Regions from separate parts of the Exiguobacterium sp. S22-S28 genome, predicted to be linked through region 1. Evidence: riboswitches for the same ligand, from Rfam matches in the RefSeq annotation. Region 1 holds a riboswitch; the other holds the start of a gene.
What was found. Region 1 has a riboswitch for lysine ahead of ACHA8N_RS05000 (aspartate kinase). Riboswitches for the same ligand answer to the same signal wherever they lie in the genome.

Region 2: linked by a shared signal. The riboswitch ahead of ACHA8N_RS04555 (amino acid permease) and the one ahead of ACHA8N_RS05000 (aspartate kinase) in region 1 are both predicted to bind lysine.

The regions. Positions count from the first base shown of each region.
Region 1 is NZ_JBHFFC010000018.1:42,830-48,777, reverse strand. It holds gene dapB (4-hydroxy-tetrahydrodipicolinate reductase) at 1-397, opposite strand, end outside; gene dapA (4-hydroxy-tetrahydrodipicolinate synthase) at 394-1,275, opposite strand; gene ACHA8N_RS05005 (aspartate-semialdehyde dehydrogenase) at 1,296-2,288, opposite strand; gene ACHA8N_RS05000 (aspartate kinase) at 2,301-3,500, opposite strand; lysine riboswitch at 3,614-3,791, opposite strand; gene argH (argininosuccinate lyase) at 3,859-5,232, opposite strand; gene ACHA8N_RS04990 (argininosuccinate synthase) at 5,229-5,948, opposite strand, start outside.
Region 2 is NZ_JBHFFC010000014.1:264,760-269,812, forward strand. It holds gene ACHA8N_RS04550 (solute:sodium symporter family transporter) at 1-193, opposite strand, end outside; gene ACHA8N_RS04555 (amino acid permease) at 344-1,822, opposite strand; lysine riboswitch at 1,950-2,134, opposite strand; gene ACHA8N_RS04560 (MarR family winged helix-turn-helix transcriptional regulator) at 2,309-2,758, shown strand; gene ACHA8N_RS04565 (diguanylate cyclase) at 2,965-4,056, shown strand; gene ACHA8N_RS04570 (TetR/AcrR family transcriptional regulator) at 4,097-4,714, opposite strand; gene ACHA8N_RS04575 (HlyD family secretion protein) at 4,893-5,053, shown strand, end outside.

The sequences.
Region 1 (5,948 bases):
TCTCAAGCAGTTCGATGTCAAAAGCTCCGGCAAGCGGAACGAGTGTTTTCAACAACTGTTGCATTATCGCGATCCCAAACGACATATTATACGATTGGAAAATCGGAATCTGCTTTGAGGCGTCGCGAATCGTCTGCAGTTCGGCTTCCGAGAAACCGGTCGTCGCAATGACGAGTGGTGTCTTCGTTCTCATGCCGTAATCCAGTAGATCCGGCAACAAGCTCGGGTGTGAGAAATCGATGATCGCATCAACCGATTCCGTCATTTCGGCGAGCGTGCCGTATGAGGGCACACGTTCCGCCGTTTTCGTTTTGTCGATGACAGCGACGACGGCATCCGGTGCCAGTTCATGCACGTAATGTCCGGTCGCTCCGTATCCGTGAATGGCGAGTTTCATCCAACCACTCCTTTATAACTCCGCATCGTCTCAAGCAGGTGCGCATGTCCCGCTTCCGACTGACGGACGAGCGGCAGACGCGGAGCCCCGACGGCAATTCCGATTTCTTCAAGTGCTGCTTTGACAGGAATCGGATTGACGTCGCTGAACAAGGCGGAAATGACAGGCATCAGATCACTCTGAATCCGGCGTGCCGTGTCGTAATCGTTTGCGAGCAGCGCTTCTGCCAAGGCTTGCGTCTCAGCTGGATACGGATTCGACAAGACGGAAATCACGCCTTGTGCCCCCCATGCCATGTACGGAAGAATTTGATCGTCGTTGCCGCAGAAAACGGCAAAGTCGTTTGGTAAAGCCGTCATCAGTTCACCCATGAAGCTGACGTCTCCACTCGCTTCTTTGAACGCTTGGATGTTCGGATGCTTCGCAAGCGTCACGGCAGTCTCAACTGAAATCGCTACCCCCGTACGTGACGGGACGTTATACAGCATGATTGGAAGCGAAACCGCATCCGCGACAGCCGTGAAATGCGCTACGAGCCCGGCTTGTGAAGTTTTATTGTAATACGGTGTCACGAGCATCGCTGCATCGGCACCAAGACGTTCCGCCGCTTGTGTCTTTTCGATTGTCTGCGCCGTATTGTTCGTTCCGGTTCCGGCAATGACAGGCACGCGTCCTGCCGTCACACGGACCGCCGTTTTCAGTAACGTCTCGAACTCTTCATTCGTCAGCGTCGATCCTTCTCCTGTCGTCCCACCGACGACCAGTGCTTGAATGTTTGCCGCGAGTTGTTGTTCGATGAGTTGTTCAAATACGGTTAAATCCAGTTCACCCGTTGACGTGAACGGTGTTGCCAGTGCTGTTCCTGCTCCTTTAAACATGTCGGATTCCTCCCCGTTTCTTAAGAATGGATTGAACTTTCAAGTGCTTGACGCGCCACTTGGACGGCGTTCGAAGCAGCCCCTTTTCGAATGTTGTCGGCAACACACCAGATGTGGAATGTGTTCGCAAGACTCTGATCCTGTCGAATCCGTCCGACGTATACGTCATCCGTTCCACTGGCATCAAGCGGCATCGGATACTGATTTTGACTGACATCATCGACCAAGACGACGCCGGGTGCTTGACGCAATGCTTCGCGGATCACTTCGACCGTCGTCTCCTGCTCAAACGTCACGTTGATCGCAACGGAATGAGCGTTCGTGACCGGGACGCGGACACATGTCGCGCTGACCGGCAACTCCGGTAAGCGGAAGATTTTGCGTGTCTCATCAATCATTTTCTGCTCTTCTTTCGTATACCCATCCGGTAAGAACACATCGATATGCGGCAGGATGTTATCGTGAATCGGGTGCGGATAATTAACCGGTTCTTCGCCGCGGCTGCCGCGGGCCAAATCCTCAATTCCTTTTTGACCCGAACCGGAGACCGCTTGATACGTCGTATAGTTGATACGCTGTAAACCAAACTGCTGAAGTGGTGCCAGGGCAACGACGGATTGAATCGTCGAACAGTTCGGATTGGCGATCAATCGATCATTCGGACCGATTGCCTGCGGGTTTACTTCCGGTACGACGAGCGGGATATCCGCCTGCATCCGGAAAGCACTTGAGTTGTCGACGACGAGTGTTCCTGCTGCAGCGAGTAATGGGGCATACTGTTCACTGATCGTTCCGCCTGCTGCGAACAGTGCGACATCGATGCCGTCTTCTGTGATTTGCTCCGATAATGCTTGAATCGTGACGTCTTGTCCTTTGAACTGAACGGTTTTTCCGGCAGAACGAGCTGAAGCGTAAGCTGAAATTTGACGAACCGGAAAGTCGAGTTCCGCCAAGACTTGCAACATTTTTTGTCCAACGGCGCCTGTTGCTCCAATGACTGCTACATGATACATATGGTTTCCTCCTTACAGGTCAAACGCATTGGCGATTGCTGCGACGGTCCGTTCGATGTCGCCTTGCGCAATCGTATACGAGATGCTGATTTCTGACGTCGTGACTTGATAAAACGTGATGTTTTCCGCCCGGAATGTCGCAAATAATTTCGAAGCGACGCCTGTTGCGTCACGCATTCCGATTCCAACGACCGATAACTTGGCATGTTGGTTATGACGGTCGACTTTGACGGTCGGGAAACGATTGATGATATCCTGCAGGGCTTCTTCCAAAAACTCTTCTTCGTCGAGCGGACAAGAGAACGAGAGGAAAATGTCACTGTCAAACGTCGTCTGACTGATCATATCGATGTTGACGTGACGTCCTGATAACAATTCAAAGATATCTGCGACCGCTGAGTTTGTCTGTGGTACGTGTTTGATCGATACCGTCATGACGTTTTTTGTCACACTGACACTTGTGACCGCTTTTTGTTCCATCGTTTCCGTTGCCTCCATGATCCAAGTCCCTCTTTCCGATTCAAGTGTTTTCCCAACAAAGATGTGTACACCGTATTTTTTACCTAACTCGACACTCCGCATCTCCATGACTTTTGATCCGAGAGCACTCATTTCCATCATCTCATCGTATGAAATGTGCGGAATCGGCTGTGCTGCTGCATGAATCCGTGGATCAGCCGTATAAACGCCGTCAACGTCCGTATAGATTTCACACCGTTTATCGAGAACGGCTGCCAGTGCGACGGCTGTCGTATCCGATCCGCCGCGCCCCAGTGTCGTAACATCCCCCAGTTCATTGACCCCTTGGAAACCAGCGACGATGATGACATCGTAGGTCTCCAGTTTTTTCCGGAGTAATTCACCGTCAATTTGTTTGATTTTACTTTTCGTGTGGAGTCCCATCGTACTGATGCCTGCTTGTGCGCCCGTCTGAGACAAGGCCTTTGTCCCGAGTGAGTTCAAGGCGATGCTGAGCAACGAAATCGTCTGTTCTTCACCGATTGCAAGCAGACGATCGAGTTCGCGCCGTTCCGGTCGATCCGTGATTGCTTGAGCTTGCGCAATCAAGGAGTCTGTCATTTTCCCCATCGCCGACACGACGACGACTAATTTTTCGCCTTGATCCGTCCGATTCTTCAAATAATTCGCAATAGACTGAATCTGTTCGACAGTCGCAACCGAACTACCACCAAATTTAAGTACAGTTGTCACAATCCTATCTCCTTTTGTCCCGAAACAGAAAAAAACGACGGGCCGGTAGGAGCGTTCCTACGGCCCGTCGTTATCACGATCGGACAAACGATGACAGTGTCACTCGTTCTTTTACGTAAGATAGCGCTCCGAAACGTGGGTTTCGGCAGTACAACGGATCTTAACCGTTGTACCAGCAACCAAGAAAAAGCATTTTCTTGTTCACTTCGGCGGATTTCCCCTTTCACATCACTTGGCATGCTTGCCTTTGTAAGTGTTGCTACTGATGTCATCCGCGCCTCTATCTGTCGGTTGTTAGTTACAGTTATAGCAAACATTTTTTGTTAAATCCAGTGATTTGCCAAACTTTTTTGATTTTTTATGATTTTTGAAGGATCTGCTTCGCTTGGGTCAGTTGTTCGCGAACAGCGTTAAAACCTGTCCCGCCGTAACTGCCCCGTCGTGCGACGGCTTGAACCGGATCGAGCAATGGATAGACATCTTCCGTAATGACCGGATGGAATGTCTGATACGTCTCAAGTGTCAAATCCTTCAAGAAACAGCCGATTTGGACACAATGCAGGACGGCTTTGCCGACGATTTCATGCGCTTCCCGGAAAGGAATGCCTTTTGTGACAAGGTAATCGGCCAGTTCCGTTGCATTCGAGAAGTCTTGCATTGTCGCCTTCTTGAGCGCTTCTGTCTTAAACGTAGCGGATTCGAGCATCCCGGTAAAAATCTGAACCGACTGTAAAACCGTATCAGCCGTATCAAAGACGCCTTCCTTATCTTCTTGCATATCTTTATTGTAAGCGAGTGGTAATGCTTTCATCGTCGTCAAGAACCCCATCAAGTTTCCATATACCCGTCCTGTCTTTCCGCGAATCAATTCCGCGAAGTCCGGATTCTTTTTCTGCGGCATCATGCTTGATCCCGTCGAAAACGCATCGGACAGCTCAATGAACGAAAATTCTTGCGACGCCCAGATGATGATTTCTTCACAGAACCGTGACAGGTGCATCATGACCGTCGACGCGATCCCAAGGTATTCAATGACGAAGTCCCGGTCCGAGACGGCGTCCAAACTGTTGGGATAGACGTGTGCAAACCCAAGCAACTCGGCTGACTTGAACCGATTGATCGGGAAAGTCGTTCCGGCGAGTGCACCGGCACCAAGTGGTGACATCCGGACCCGCTTCAAGTTATCCGTCAGTCGCTCGGCATCACGCTCAAACATCCAAAAGTAAGCCAGCAAGTGATGCGCGAGCGAGATCGGTTGGGCACGTTGCAGATGGGTATAGCCGGGCATGACCGTCTCTACATGTTGCTCCGCTTGTTCCGTGATGACGGATTGCAGATTGCGAAGACTCGACAGGAGTTCTAAAACATGCTGCTCCATCCAGAGATGAAGATCAGTTGCGACCTGATCGTTTCGACTGCGCGCTGTATGCAGCTTACCGGCGACAGGACCAATCTGTTCCGTCAATAACCGCTCGAGGTTCATATGGATATCCTCATCAGCAAGTGAATAGACATGCTGGTCAATCGTCGTTTGTAAATGATTAAGTCCGGCTTCGATTTGTTGCCATTCCGTTTCCTCGAGAATCCCTTGTTCGTACAACATCTGTGCATGGGCCAGGCTGCCTTGTAAATCGACAGCCGCCAATTTTTGATCAAATGAGATCGATGCGCCGAAGGCCTCCGCTTGAGCGGAAGCACTTTCCGTAAACCGTCCGCCCCATAGTTTCGTCATTTTTTCACGCCTTCCTGACGATGGACGCTGGCATGTGTCGCAATCGCAAGACCATGCAGTTTGATGAATCCTTTCGCTGCTTCGTGATCAAAGGCATCTTCTTTTGTGTAAGTCGCGAGTTTCTCGTCATACAACGAAACTGTCGATTGACGTCCTGTGACGATCGCGTTCCCTTTATACAGTTTGACACGGACTTCACCGGTCACATCCTGTTGCGTTGCCGTCAAGAAGGCTTTAAGTCCTTTTGTAAGTGGTGCATGGAATAATCCGTTGTAAATGGTTTCTGCATATTGTTTGCTGAGAATCGGTTTAAAGTGAGCAACGTCTTTTGTCAACGTGATTGTTTCGAGTGCTGCATGCGCTTTGAGTAAGACCGTTGCGCCCGGGCATTCATAGACTTCACGTGACTTGATCCCGACCAAACGGTTCTCGACGTGATCAATCCGTCCGACACCATGTGCGCCAGCGATGATATTCAGTTCTGTAATCAGTTTCGCCAGCGGATGCGCTGTTCCGTTAATCGAAACCGGCACGCCCGCTTCAAAGCCGATGATGACTTCTTCTGCTTGATCCGGTGCGTCTTCCGGTGCGACCGTCAAGGCATAAGCATCTTGCGGCGGCTCTGTCCATGGATTTTCAAGGACTCCACATTCATTGCTGCGTCCCCATAAGTTCATGTCAATTGAATACGGGCTGTCGAGATTGATTGGAATCGG
Region 2 (5,053 bases), on a different contig from region 1:
TTAACTGCTCTGCCGATAAATTCGTCAACAGCAAAGAGCCGGCAATGAATACGCCGCTCAATCCGCGCCCCGCCAAAAAATATTCGTCAATCCCTTCCGTTTTTCCCCGCGTCATCCGGTAAGAGACGTAAGCGACAAGTGCCATAAAAAAGGCTGCCGATCCCAGCGTCAAAATTAAATCATATGTATTCATTGTTTTCTCCCCTTCTCCCCTTTTTGACCCAAACAATTGTTTATATGATTCCTTTTTATTACTTCTTCAAAACAATATTTCAGAATTATTTTAAGGAGATTGATTTTTTTGCACAAAAAAAGTCATCCCTTTAAAAAGGATGACCGTTGATTATGGACGCGGATGTTCCGGGAACTCCATTTCTGAATAAGGAACAACCGATGTCCGGTTTTTAAATTTATGACCTAACCAGAAGGCAAGGAACAACGGAATACCGACATACGTTGCAGCGATTCCGACCCAATCAATTTGATCCGCTAGGAACGCAGCATAGTTTTGACCAACGATGACAAGGAAACAAAGTCCGAAGGCAAAGAGCGGTCCAAACGGGAAAGCTGGCGCAACGTACGGCAAGTCGCTCAACGAATGGCCTTGCGCAAGGAACCCTTTGCGGAACCGGTAATGGCTGATCGCGATACCGAGCCACGCAATGAAACCGGTCATACCGGATGCATTCAACAGCCACAGATACACTTGACCACCGAACATCGATGTCAGGAAACAGAGTGCGCCGATGGCTCCGGTTGCGAGCAAGGCATTACGTGGTACACCGTTTTTTGAGACTTTGGCAAACATTTTTGGTGCGTCGCCTTGACGTGCCAGTGTGTACAGCATCCGTGTCGAGGCATACATCCCCGAGTTTCCGGCTGATAAGACGGACGTCAAGATGACAGCGTTCATTAATGCTGCTGAGAACGCGAGTCCGGCTTTTTCAAAGACAAGTGTAAACGGGCTGACGGCTACATCCGTAATATCATTCGACACTAAGTTCGGACTCGTATACGGAATCAACATCCCGATGACAAAAATCGCGAAGACGTAAAACAACAGGATCCGCCAGAAAACTTGTTTGACGGCTTTCGGAACGTTCTTTTTCGGATCTTCCGATTCTCCCGCCGCGATTCCGACGAGTTCGGTTCCTTGGAAGCTGAAGCCGGCGACGAGGATAATTCCGATCACAGCCGGAATACCACCGACGAACGGTGCATCACCTAACGCAAAGTTTTTAAAGCCGACCGGTGCTTCCGATGTGAAGACACCAAAAATCATTGCAACACCGACAATCAAGAAAATGATGACGGTAACGACTTTGATCATCGCAAACCAATATTCTGCTTCTCCGAAACCTTTAACGGAGAAGAAATTTAAACCAATCATCAACAACAAGAAAATAGCACTGAAATAGAAACCAGGTACGTCCGGGAACCAGTACGTCATGACGATTTGTGCTGCAACAAGCTCGACGGCAATCGTGACAGCCCAGTTGTACCAGTAGTTCCAACCTAAGGCAAAACCAAACGATGGATCAACGAATTTCGCACCGTACGTCGAGAATGAACCGGCGACCGGCATATAGGCTGCCATCTCACCAAGACTCGTCATTAAAAAGTACACCATCAGTCCGACGACGGCATAGGATAATAAGGCACCGCCCGGACCGGCAGCTGCAACGGATGCACCGGATGCAATAAACAAACCGGTTCCGATGGCGCCACCAATCGCAATCATTGACATATGACGGGCTTGTAAGCCGCGTTTTAATCCTTCTTCTGTTGAATCCAGTTTTCTTTTGGGTTGTAAAGTATTCATCTCATTCGCTTCTCTCTTCTTAAATTTTTTGAGAGGACACTTTTTGAAAAAACAAAAAGCGCCCTCACCTTCCAGAAGGAAGATGAGAACGCAACATAGTAAAAAGGATGCGCCCCATTCTACCGTCGTGAAAGATAGCTCCCCACAAGTCATACCCGACTTGTGACAGTATTAGACCTGTTCGATCTAATCCCAATCGATCATCTTCAAAGCGATGACTGATTTCGGCAATTCTTCCTTTTCAATCACCTCATCTGCCGCTTGACGACATCCGTGACTGTACTCATAAGAACTGCAACCTCCATCCCACTGGTTGAGTGAGAACTAATTAAATTGATTATAATTTCTTGATTACCTCGTCATGTTACACAAAACGTCTTTAAATTGTCAATTCTTTTTTTGAAATAGCCCCTATACATAGTAAAATTCCGTATTTTTTAGTACACTAAACAATAGAAGTTAACTGAAAGAAAGGATGTTGCTTGAATGCCACAAGAACGTGATCAACTGACCTACCGATTAGAGGAACAAATGCGTGTCATTCTCCGGACATTGCGTCGTGAACTGAACCGATTATTTGAAGGAACCGCGACAAGAAGTGAGTTTTTCATTTTACGCAGTCTGTCCGAAAATGGCCCCCAGCGTCCGACTCTACTCGCAGAACAGTTTGAGCTTGCGACAAGTCAGGTGACGGCTTTGACCGATCGCTTATACAAAGCAGGATTCGTTACCCGGACCCGTTCAACAGACGATCGACGATCGATTGTTTTAGCGTTGACGGATCAAGGCGAGACCGCTTTCCGCGAACTCGAAATCGTTCGCCGGAAGTATCTGCAAGAACGATTCGGTACATTGACGGAAGAAGAGCTGAACATCATGGTTCATGTGTTCGATAAGATTCTTTTAACCATGGATGAAGAGACAGTTTCTTCCTAAAAAAAGCTTTTTAAAAAATAATGGATTTATTTTTTGGCAAAGTTCACTTGACTGTGAATTTCGCCTTTTTTTATTGCTTTTTCGACAGGCTAAACATTTTTCCATTTCTTGCCGTTATTAAGAGGAGTAGATTACATAGTGCATATGATTACATAGCGTATATTAGAAACGTTGCTAAGAGGAGCTGGGAGGATTTGTTGTCCATCATGAATAATTTCATCATTAACTTTTGTCTATTGTTTACAACGATCACTCTCTTATTCCTACCTTTTCGGAATCAGCCAAGGATCACCCCTAAAACACATTTGAAGACTCGCTTGATTTTAGGTGGCATAGCCGGACTCATTTCAGTCCTTCTCATGTTCAACAGCATTCAAATCGATGTCGCCCGCATCGACTTACGGATTATTCCGGTTGCTATCGCCATGATGTTCGGTGGATTGCCGAGTGCTATCATCACCGGTCTGATGATCATCGGAACCCGCTTTTTGTTAACGCCTGCCGATCAGTTGGAAGGAGTCATCGTCTCGACGGTCGTCATCGGATTGTTCATCGGAACGATCGGCATCGTCCGGCGTTACGTCCGCATGACGTTTTGGAACTTCGAGTTAATGATCGGTATTGGTATCTTTTACTCTCTGCCGGCCATTTATCTTTTAACGAATAGTTGGTCGACGTTCTTTAAAATATCGGTCGCGTATATCTTTTTTAATCTGTTGGCAGGTTATGTGACCTATCAGCTGTTGGCGGAACTTCGACGTCATTTCGAAAATATCCAATACCAGCAAAAATTGGCGATGACGGATGCACTGACTGGTCTTGCCAACCGCCGTCGTCTTGATGATTCCTTGTCTCTTGTCGGTTCTGCTGAAGATGGTTATTCACTGATCTTGATTGACATCGACTTCTTCAAACACGTAAATGATACATACGGTCATGATGCCGGGGATGATGTCTTACGACAGCTCGGTACGACTCTCGCCTCGCTTGTCCGACCGGATGATTTAGTCGGCAGATATGGCGGCGAAGAATTTTTAATCATCTTACCGGATACCTCAGCTGAAGAAACGAAAAAAATAGCGGAACTTGCTCGAATGACAGTTGCTCGAAACCTGTTCCCGACCACAAGTGTTCCTGAACTTCAAATCACGATTTCGCTCGGAATTGCCCATTCCAGCGATTCTTATACTTCTCTAGAGGCCTTGCAGCAAGCCGATAAGGCGCTGTACTATTCCAAAAAATCAGGACGGAATCGGAGTACTGTCTATACGAAAACACTCGAACTCGAACAAGCCTGATTCCACCGTCCATCCTTTTTATAAGGATCGGGCGGTTTTTTCAGCCGAAATCTTGTGGCCGATTCGGAAAACCGATGCTTTCGACAGTTCCGAAAACAATCATCCGGCTCAATTGATCGCCCATATAAGCGGCTGAGTACGGACGATTGTTCCGCAGCCAGGAAATCAACAGTCCCAATTGTCCGCCGATCACATAGTTCAATAATAAGTCTTGATCGACTACCCGTGCCTCATTCGCCGGTTGCGCTTCAAATACCCGTTGGTAGTTTTCTTTTAACGTATCTAAAAAGCGAGAAATAAACGTTTTAATGGGACCTTGTAAAAACATCGTCCGGTAAAAATGTTCATTTTGTTCAATATGGACAAACAGTCGTTCAAAATAACGGCTGACCTTTTCAACGGAAGGATAATCCGGTGAGACCATTCCTTGAATCCGGATCGCTTCCGTCAACTTTTCCATATGATCATCGACGATTTTGTCCATCAAGTCGTACTTATCCGTAAAGTGGGCATAAAAGGTCGAACGATTGACCGCTGCCCCTTCTGTCAACATTTTGACCGTAATCGCTGAAAAAGGATGATGATCAAGTAAACGAAACAATTCTTTGGTGATACGGTCACGTGACCGTTTTGGTCTTGGGTCTCGTTCTGGATTCATAGTTGATCCTCCCTTTTTTTCATAGTGTATCCGCTCTCATTGACTTTTCCAACACTTTGTCGGAAATTGTCGGTTGTTTGTTGATTCATCCTCCATATAATTAACTATATTAATTACTCCTCTCCAGAGGAGTCTTTTTTATGCCAATTTTATAGAAAGAAAGGATGCAAGTTACATTATGAACATGAAGAAAATAGTATTGATTAATATTTTGACGTTGGTTGTCTTAATCGGTGGAGGCGCAGTCGGCTATTATTATTACGACCAAGCGACAAGCTACGTCAAAACAGAAAATGCCAAAATCGACGGTAAAATGATTACGGTCGCAAGTCCGGGTGC